Regions from separate parts of the Vibrio sp. YMD68 genome, predicted to be linked through region 2. Evidence: predicted binding sites of a transcription regulator. Region 2 holds the regulator's gene; the other holds the start of a gene.
What was found. The regulator PurR, encoded in region 2, represses purine synthesis genes. The targets are predictions, from matches to a motif close to TNANGNAAACGTTTNCNTNA.
Positions count from the first base shown of each region.

Region 1: a site for PurR is predicted at 2,253-2,272, ahead of purE (5-(carboxyamino)imidazole ribonucleotide mutase). Genes of this name have one in related genera too.

Region 1 covers NZ_CP124614.1:40,478-44,253, forward strand. The annotation lists gene QF117_RS06130 (topoisomerase DNA-binding C4 zinc finger domain-containing protein) at 1-504, shown strand, start outside; gene QF117_RS06135 (5-(carboxyamino)imidazole ribonucleotide synthase) at 569-1,693, opposite strand; gene purE (5-(carboxyamino)imidazole ribonucleotide mutase) at 1,697-2,182, opposite strand; gene hemF (oxygen-dependent coproporphyrinogen oxidase) at 2,631-3,548, shown strand; gene aroE (shikimate dehydrogenase) at 3,673-3,776, shown strand, end outside.
Region 2 covers NZ_CP124614.1:1,260,734-1,264,509, reverse strand. The annotation lists gene torD (molecular chaperone TorD) at 1-134, shown strand, start outside; gene purR (HTH-type transcriptional repressor PurR) at 382-1,389, shown strand; cyclic di-GMP riboswitch class I at 1,532-1,634, shown strand; gene QF117_RS11955 (TfoX/Sxy family DNA transformation protein) at 1,748-2,338, shown strand; gene QF117_RS11950 (TVP38/TMEM64 family protein) at 2,484-3,176, shown strand; gene QF117_RS11945 (alpha/beta hydrolase) at 3,277-3,776, opposite strand, start outside.

The DNA of each region.
Region 1 (3,776 bases), 1.2 Mb from region 2:
GAACCTTGTCCTAATTGTGATGGAGAACTTCAACTTCGCCATGGCAAACACGGCCCTTTTTTAGGTTGTAACCAATACCCTAGCTGTGATTTTATTCGACCATTGCATCAAAATGATGGGCACATAATCAAACCATTGGGTGTGGCTTGCCCATTGTGTACAAACGAGTTGGTTTTACGCCAGGGGCGATATGGGATGTTCATTGGCTGTAGTGACTATCCCACTTGTCATCACATTGAGTCATTAGAAGACAAAAGTGATGACAAAGCACCACAGTACGCGTGTCCTGATTGCGGCAAAGGACATCTCGCTGAGAGGAAAACACGCTTCGGCAAGGTATTTTATGCATGCGATTGCTACCCTAAATGCAAATTTGCTGTGAATTTGCCCCCCGTTAAAGGTCGCTGTGAGCAGTGTGGTTTTCCATTATTAGTTGAAAAGAAACTCGCCAGTGGGGTTAAGCTGCAATGCGCCGACAGACGTTGTCATCACATTCAGAAATAAATAAAAAATGACGCAATAGCGTCATTTTTTATTTGGTTTTCACATGGGTTACTGACGCTAAACATTAATTTTTAGCCAGTTCATGAATAGCGGGGTAAGCACGTTCATTGAGAACCTTAGCCAGAGAGGCCAAAGTCAGCTTAAGTTCTGTGGCTGTTTGAGCTGAAACATTGATGTGGCCCATTTTTCGACCCGCCCTCTTTTCTTTTCCATACCAATGTATATGACAGCCTTCCGTAGAAAGCAGAGCGTCTGGTAGTTTGTCTTCACCCAGTATATTGATCATCGCAGTAGGACGGATAAGCTTAGTTGACCCTAAAGCCAGACCACAAACAGCGCGTAGGTGGTTTTCAAATTGACAGGTTTCTGCACCTTGCTGAGTCCAGTGTCCGGAGTTGTGCACTCGCGGAGCTATTTCGTTGACCAGTAGTTGCCCATCAACATCAAAAAACTCTAACGCAAGAACGCCCACATAATCTAGGCGATTGGCAATCGCTGAAAACATCTGCAGTGCTTGGCTTTGCAGTTGGGGATCATCAATAGCTGTTGATAAGCTGAGTACGCCATTGGTGTGAACGTTTTCCGCTAATGGGTAAACGGCAATGCTGCCATCTTTTGCTCTTGCTCCCACAAGAGAGACTTCTCGATTAAACGGAATGAAGGCTTCTGCCACAATCGATTGAGAAGGAGAAGAGGCGATACATTCAGCCATTTCAGACCAGATGGCATCAACGTCTTTTAGCGATTTAAGACGCCATTGACCTTTTCCATCATACCCGCCTAACGCACTCTTCAACACCATTGGAAGCTTCACAGACTCAATAGCGGCATCAAAATCTTCACGGGTATTCACGATGTAATAGTCAGCATTTCTCACTTGGGCTTGATCAAGCAGCGCTTTTTCTATTCGTCGGTCACCACCCGCCTTGATTGCTTCTGTCCTGGGAAGGAACTTTCCACTTTGTTCACAGATATCGAGCACATCATGTGGAATGTGCTCAAATTCAGCCGTGATCACATCGGCTTGTGCAATGGCATTTTCTAATCCTTGACCCATTACCGCCAGGGTCAAAGGGTGAACAATAGTTGCACTGTTCACGTCAAAGGCAGATATCTCAATATTAAGTGGTGCGCCAGCCAGTGACATCATTCGAGCAAGTTGACCTGCACCTAATACCAATACGTGCATGGTTTAGTCCTCAGCAGGATTCGGGTTGGCAAGGACGGTGTCGGTTTGTTCTGTTCGGAACGCTTCAACTTTAGCCATGACTGTCTCATCGTGTGTGCCGATGATTTGTGCAGCTAGAATTCCAGCATTGGCCGCACCGGCTTCACCGATAGCCAAAGTACCCACGGCGATCCCTTTAGGCATTTGTACAATGGATAACAATGAATCCATCCCTTTAAGAGCGCGAGATTGTACTGGAACCCCTAATACCGGAACACTGGTAAAGGCCGCAGCCATTCCTGGTAAGTGAGCAGCCCCGCCCGCTCCTGCGATGATGACTTTAATGCCACGCTCTTTTGCAGTAGTTGCGTAATCCGCGAGTAGCTGAGGAGTTCTGTGTGCAGAAACGACCTTGGTTTCGTAAGGGACACCAAATTGGTCTAGCATCTCTGCTGCTAGTTTCATGGTTGGCCAATCTGATTTAGAACCCATAATAATGCCGACTTTCATCTCAAACTCCTTCAAGCTTCAATAATTAGGTGAGTGGATATTTTGGGCGCATTATACGGGTAAAACCTCATCAAGCAAACGTTTGCGTTGGTGTTAAAAGAAGAATCATACAATTTGTAAACAAATACCTTATGCACGGATTGTGATTATTTGTACACTTACCGTGCTCACTGCTGATAAATCAGAGTCAGGGTGCTAACCCGACGGGGGTTTACTTCGTGCATTACCATTTCTGAAGTTTAGCCGCTACTGGGTGATAAACGGTTTGACATACTCGAATGGAAAACGAGTAGAAGAGATAAGCCGAGTGAGTTATAGAGATGCCAAAACCTCAAAGGTCGTAAGGCAAGGCTGACCATTTCGATAGAGAATGTACGATATAGCAAGTTTGATAAAGAAAGTCAGATGAAGTCAGAAAGATAACCAAAATCAGCGTTGGATAAAAATGATGGCAAGTATTGATAAGCACAAAGTGAAGCAGTTTCTATTATCACTGCAAGATAACATCTGTTCCGCACTAGAACGGGCGGATGGCACGGCTAAGTTTGAACATGACGATTGGGAGAAAGGTCCGAGTGAGCGACTTGCTGGTGGTGGCCGAACAAGAGTCATGCGCAATGGGCATGTTTTTGAGCAAGGTGGTGTTAACTTCTCACATGTATTGGGTGAACAAATGCCAGCATCAGCAACGGCGCACCGACCAGAGTTAGCAGGCCGAAAATTTGAGGCGATGGGTGTTTCGTTAGTGATGCATCCTAATAACCCGTACATTCCGACATCTCATGCTAATGTACGCTTTTTTATTGCTGAAAAAGAGGGCGAGGCTCCGATTTGGTGGTTTGGTGGTGGTTTTGATTTAACGCCGTTTTATCCTTTTGAGGAAGATTGTCAGCATTGGCACAATGTTGCCAAAGATATTTGTGAGCCTTTTGGTGCCCAGGTCTATGCTGAGCATAAAGCTTGGTGCGATAAATACTTCTTCTTGCCTCATCGCAAAGAAACTCGGGGCGTTGGTGGTTTGTTTTTTGATGATCTCAATCAGTGGGGCTTCGATCAGTGCTTTTCTTATATGCAAGCGGTGGGTGAGGGCTTTACTGATGCCTACTTGCCTATTGTTGAGCGAAGAAAAGAGACGCCATTTGGTGAAAGAGAGCGTGAGTTTCAGCTTTACCGTCGTGGACGTTATGTTGAATTCAATCTGGTGTATGACAGGGGAACGCTGTTCGGATTGCAAAGCGGAGGGCGGACAGAATCGATTCTGATGTCGATGCCACCATTAGCTCGCTGGGAATATGCCTACCAGGTAGAAAGTGATTCTCCAGAAGCGGCGCTTTACGATCACTACTTAAAACCTCGAGATTGGTAATCGGTCGCTTTCTATAGGCTTTCTTCTATATGTAGTTTCTTCTGCCTAGAGTTAGTGATAGGGTCATATTTTAAGGCACATGTCTTTTAGTATGACTCTTTTAAATTTCTGATAGGTTAAGGATATGACTCAGCAAATAGATCGTTACGTGGTTTTCGGCAATCCCATTAAACAAAGTAAATCTCCCTTCATCCATACTCTATTTGCGCGCCAAACCAACCAGCCTCT
Region 2 (3,776 bases):
CCTACTTGTTATCTTGGGTCCCGCAATTTGCTCATAAATGTCAGCAATTGGATGATTTCGGTTTCTATGCTGCGGTATCTGAATTGATGGGTGCTTTTCTGGAACTCGATTGCCAATACTTAGCTGGCGAGTAAAAACTCAATATAAACACCATGATATTGTCTAATTGTAGTTTTAGATCACGCGAATATGACCGCTTTTCATTGCTTGTACTTCACATGAAGTCTAAAATTAAAATAATAACGACAAAAGAATGACTAACTAACCGCTATTATTGGCGGTTTTTGTGTTTTTACTGATGTAAGATGTTTTTGCTCATGTAAGCACTGAAACGCTTTGTTAGTGAATGGAATTGCAACAGCAATTAACAGGAAAAGAATTATGGCCACAATTAAAGATGTTGCTCGCTTAGCTGGCGTATCAACGACCACGGTTTCTCACGTTATCAATAAAACGCGATTCGTGGCAGAAACGACACAAGAAAAAGTGAATAAAGCCGTTGAAGAACTCAACTACGCCCCAAGTGCCGTTGCCCGCAGCTTAAAATGCAATACAACACGTACGATTGGTATGCTGGTCACTCAATCTACAAACCTTTTCTTTTCTGAAGTCATTGACGGTGTTGAAAGCTATTGTTATCGCCAAGGCTACACGCTGATTCTTTGTAACACCGGCGGTATCTATGAAAAACAGCGTGACTATATTCGAATGCTGGCCGAAAAACGAGTGGATGGCATTCTTGTCATGTGTTCGGACCTTACTGAAGAACTCCGAGAAATGCTTGACCGTCACTCAACCATTCCAAAGGTTGTGATGGATTGGGGCCCGGAAAGCTCCCAGGCCGATAAAATAATCGATAATTCAGAAGAAGGGGGTTATCTCGCCACAAAATACCTGATTGATAAAGGCCATAAAGATATTGCTTGTCTCAGCGGGCATTTTGAAAAAGCAGCATGCCAAGAGCGCATTTTAGGCTTTAAGCGTGCATTGACAGAAGCCAACCTGAAAATCGATGAAGATTGGATCTTAGAAGGTAACTTTGAGTGTGATACTGCTGTCTTAGCGGCAGACCAAATTGCAGCGATGGACAACAAACCAACGGCCATTTTCTGTTTCAACGACACGATGGCTCTCGGTTTAATCAGTCGCTTAGGGCAAAAAGGGATTAACGTTCCTAACGATATCTCTGTCATCGGTTATGACAATATTGAGCTTGCTGAATACTTTTCGCCTCCACTAACGACCGTACACCAACCCAAACGTCGTGTAGGTAAAAATGCATTTGAAATTTTGCTTGAGAGAATCAAAGATAAAGATCATGAAAAGCGCATATTTGAGATGCACCCTGAAATCGTAGAACGAAACACCGTAAAGGATCTCAATAAGTAGGCTGTGTTGACTGGCTTTTCTTTACTTGCTAATTATATGTTATAGTTTAGACTCATTATTGAGATGAATTTGTTGGATGAACATCACAGTAACCAAGCGGTTTAGTGATATTCATTCAGATTGATCAAAGCTTTATTTTTAGTCACGCACAGGGCAAACCACTTGAAAGGGTGGGACGCAAAGCCTCCGGCCTTAACCAAACATTCTGTTTATCACAGGAGTTGGTAGGTAGCGGGGTTACCGATGGCAAGCAATGCAAACATAAAATTTACCCGTAAATGACACAGTTTCTGCATATTTTGCTAACCTCTCGGACCTGATTTGGTGGCGTATTTAACATACACCGAGAACATACAGCATGGATAAACCAATACTAAAAGACTCAATGAGGCTGTTTGAACAGCTTGGACGAGTAAAGTCTCGTTCAATGTTTGGCGGTTTCGGTATTTTTGTTGAAGACACAATGTTTGCACTTGTTGTAAATGACAAACTTCACATAAGAGCCGATAGCATTGCCGTTAAAAAGTTCAAGCAGCAAGGCTATATGCCATATGTCTATAAAAAGCGCGGACACCCTGTCGTAACCAAATATTATGCGTTACCTGATGATTGGATGTCAGATTCCGCAGCCACTCTCGCTGAAGCAAAAAGCTCATTAGAGATCGCAAAGAAAGAAAAAGAAAGCCAAGCATCTGCAAAACCGGATCGCCTTAAGGATTTACCAAATCTTAGGTTAGCAACGGAAAGAATGCTGAAAAAAGCGGGGATTGATTCTGTGGCAACTCTTGAGGAGCAAGGCTCTGTAGCCGCTTATAAGGCCATTCAGCAATCTCACCCATCAGATGTGGGCTTGGAGCTCCTTTGGGCGCTAGAAGGTGCTATTAAGGGGACTCACTGGTCTGTTATTCCCCAAGAGAGACGGGAAGAACTCGCGAATCGATTAAGATAACTCAAAAAACCAACATTCATATGTTGGTTTTTTTATGTCTCATTATCGGCATCAAAATTTGAATCTGTTTATTCTATTGATACTTGAAATTTTTTTACCCTAATACGGTTCTCTATACGCACATCACCTTACAGGTTCTATAACTATGAATAAAAAAATACTCTTTGCCATTTTTCTGATCGGCACCATTCTATTTCTTACGATAAATTACGGGCACCTTTTGACTTTAGAGAATGCAAAGTCACAGCAAGAATCATTGAGTAATATTATTGAATCCAACTTTGCAATCGCAGCTCTAAGCTACTTTGCAATTTATATCGTTGTGGTCGCATTTTCTATCCCAGGTGCTGCGGTTGTAACTCTATTAGGTGCCGCGCTGTTTGGGTTTTGGACCAGCCTGGTTTTGGTTTCTTTTGCCAGCTCAATAGGCGCAACGCTTGCCTTTCTTAGTAGTCGATTTTTGTTGAAGGAATGGGTTCAAAAAAAATTCGGCTCCAAACTCTCTACAATTAATGAAGGGGTAGAAAAAGACGGCGCGTTTTATCTTTTTTCACTGCGCCTTATCCCTGTTGTTCCATTCTTTCTGATCAACCTTTTGATGGGATTGACGCCAATATCAGCTTTAAGATTCTACCTCGTGAGTCAACTCGGTATGCTACCGGGTACGGCCGTCTATCTTAATGCGGGAACCCAACTCGCCAATATAGAAAGCCTTTCAGGCATTGTCTCTTTGCCTGTGATTCTATCGTTTGTTTTGTTGGGGTTATTTCCAATCATCACCAAGAAAGCCATGACGATAATAAGAAAGAGTGACTCTGCGAAGCAAAATGAAGGGTAACGTATTCTTGAGGAAAAAAAGGCGTGGTGCTACAGAATAAGGCTCGTGTAGCACCTAATTGATCTTGCGTGGGTGGGATTCTTGCGTGAGTGGGATCAACCTATCGAGTGCAGTTTTTAATAAACTCTATCGAGTAACGATTAAATTCTTCCGGGCGCTCAACATTACACACATGACCGCAATTAGGTATTTCTAGCAGTTTGCTATCTTGATGAGCCGCAACCATTTCTTTGACTGGTTGAATAAACATATAGTCTTGCTCACCCATTAAATAAAGTGTTGGGATTGGCAACTCTCTATTTTTGAAGTACCTCATCAATGGGTTGACTTCCGCCGTCAAAATAAACCAACGTTTAAACTCTTTCTGGCATAATTTTTTTGCCTCTCGTACAAACATATGACGAGACTCTTTCTGGTTGCGCTGAGGCATAACAACGTACGCAAACAAACGATATAACCACATGTACGGGATGATGTGTTTACTCAAATCACCTAGCTTTATTAATATCTGAGAACGAATATTGAGCCGTGTTACAGCGCCCCCTAAAACCATACTATGCACACGCTCTGACGCAATCTCTGCAATATTCTGAACGATGA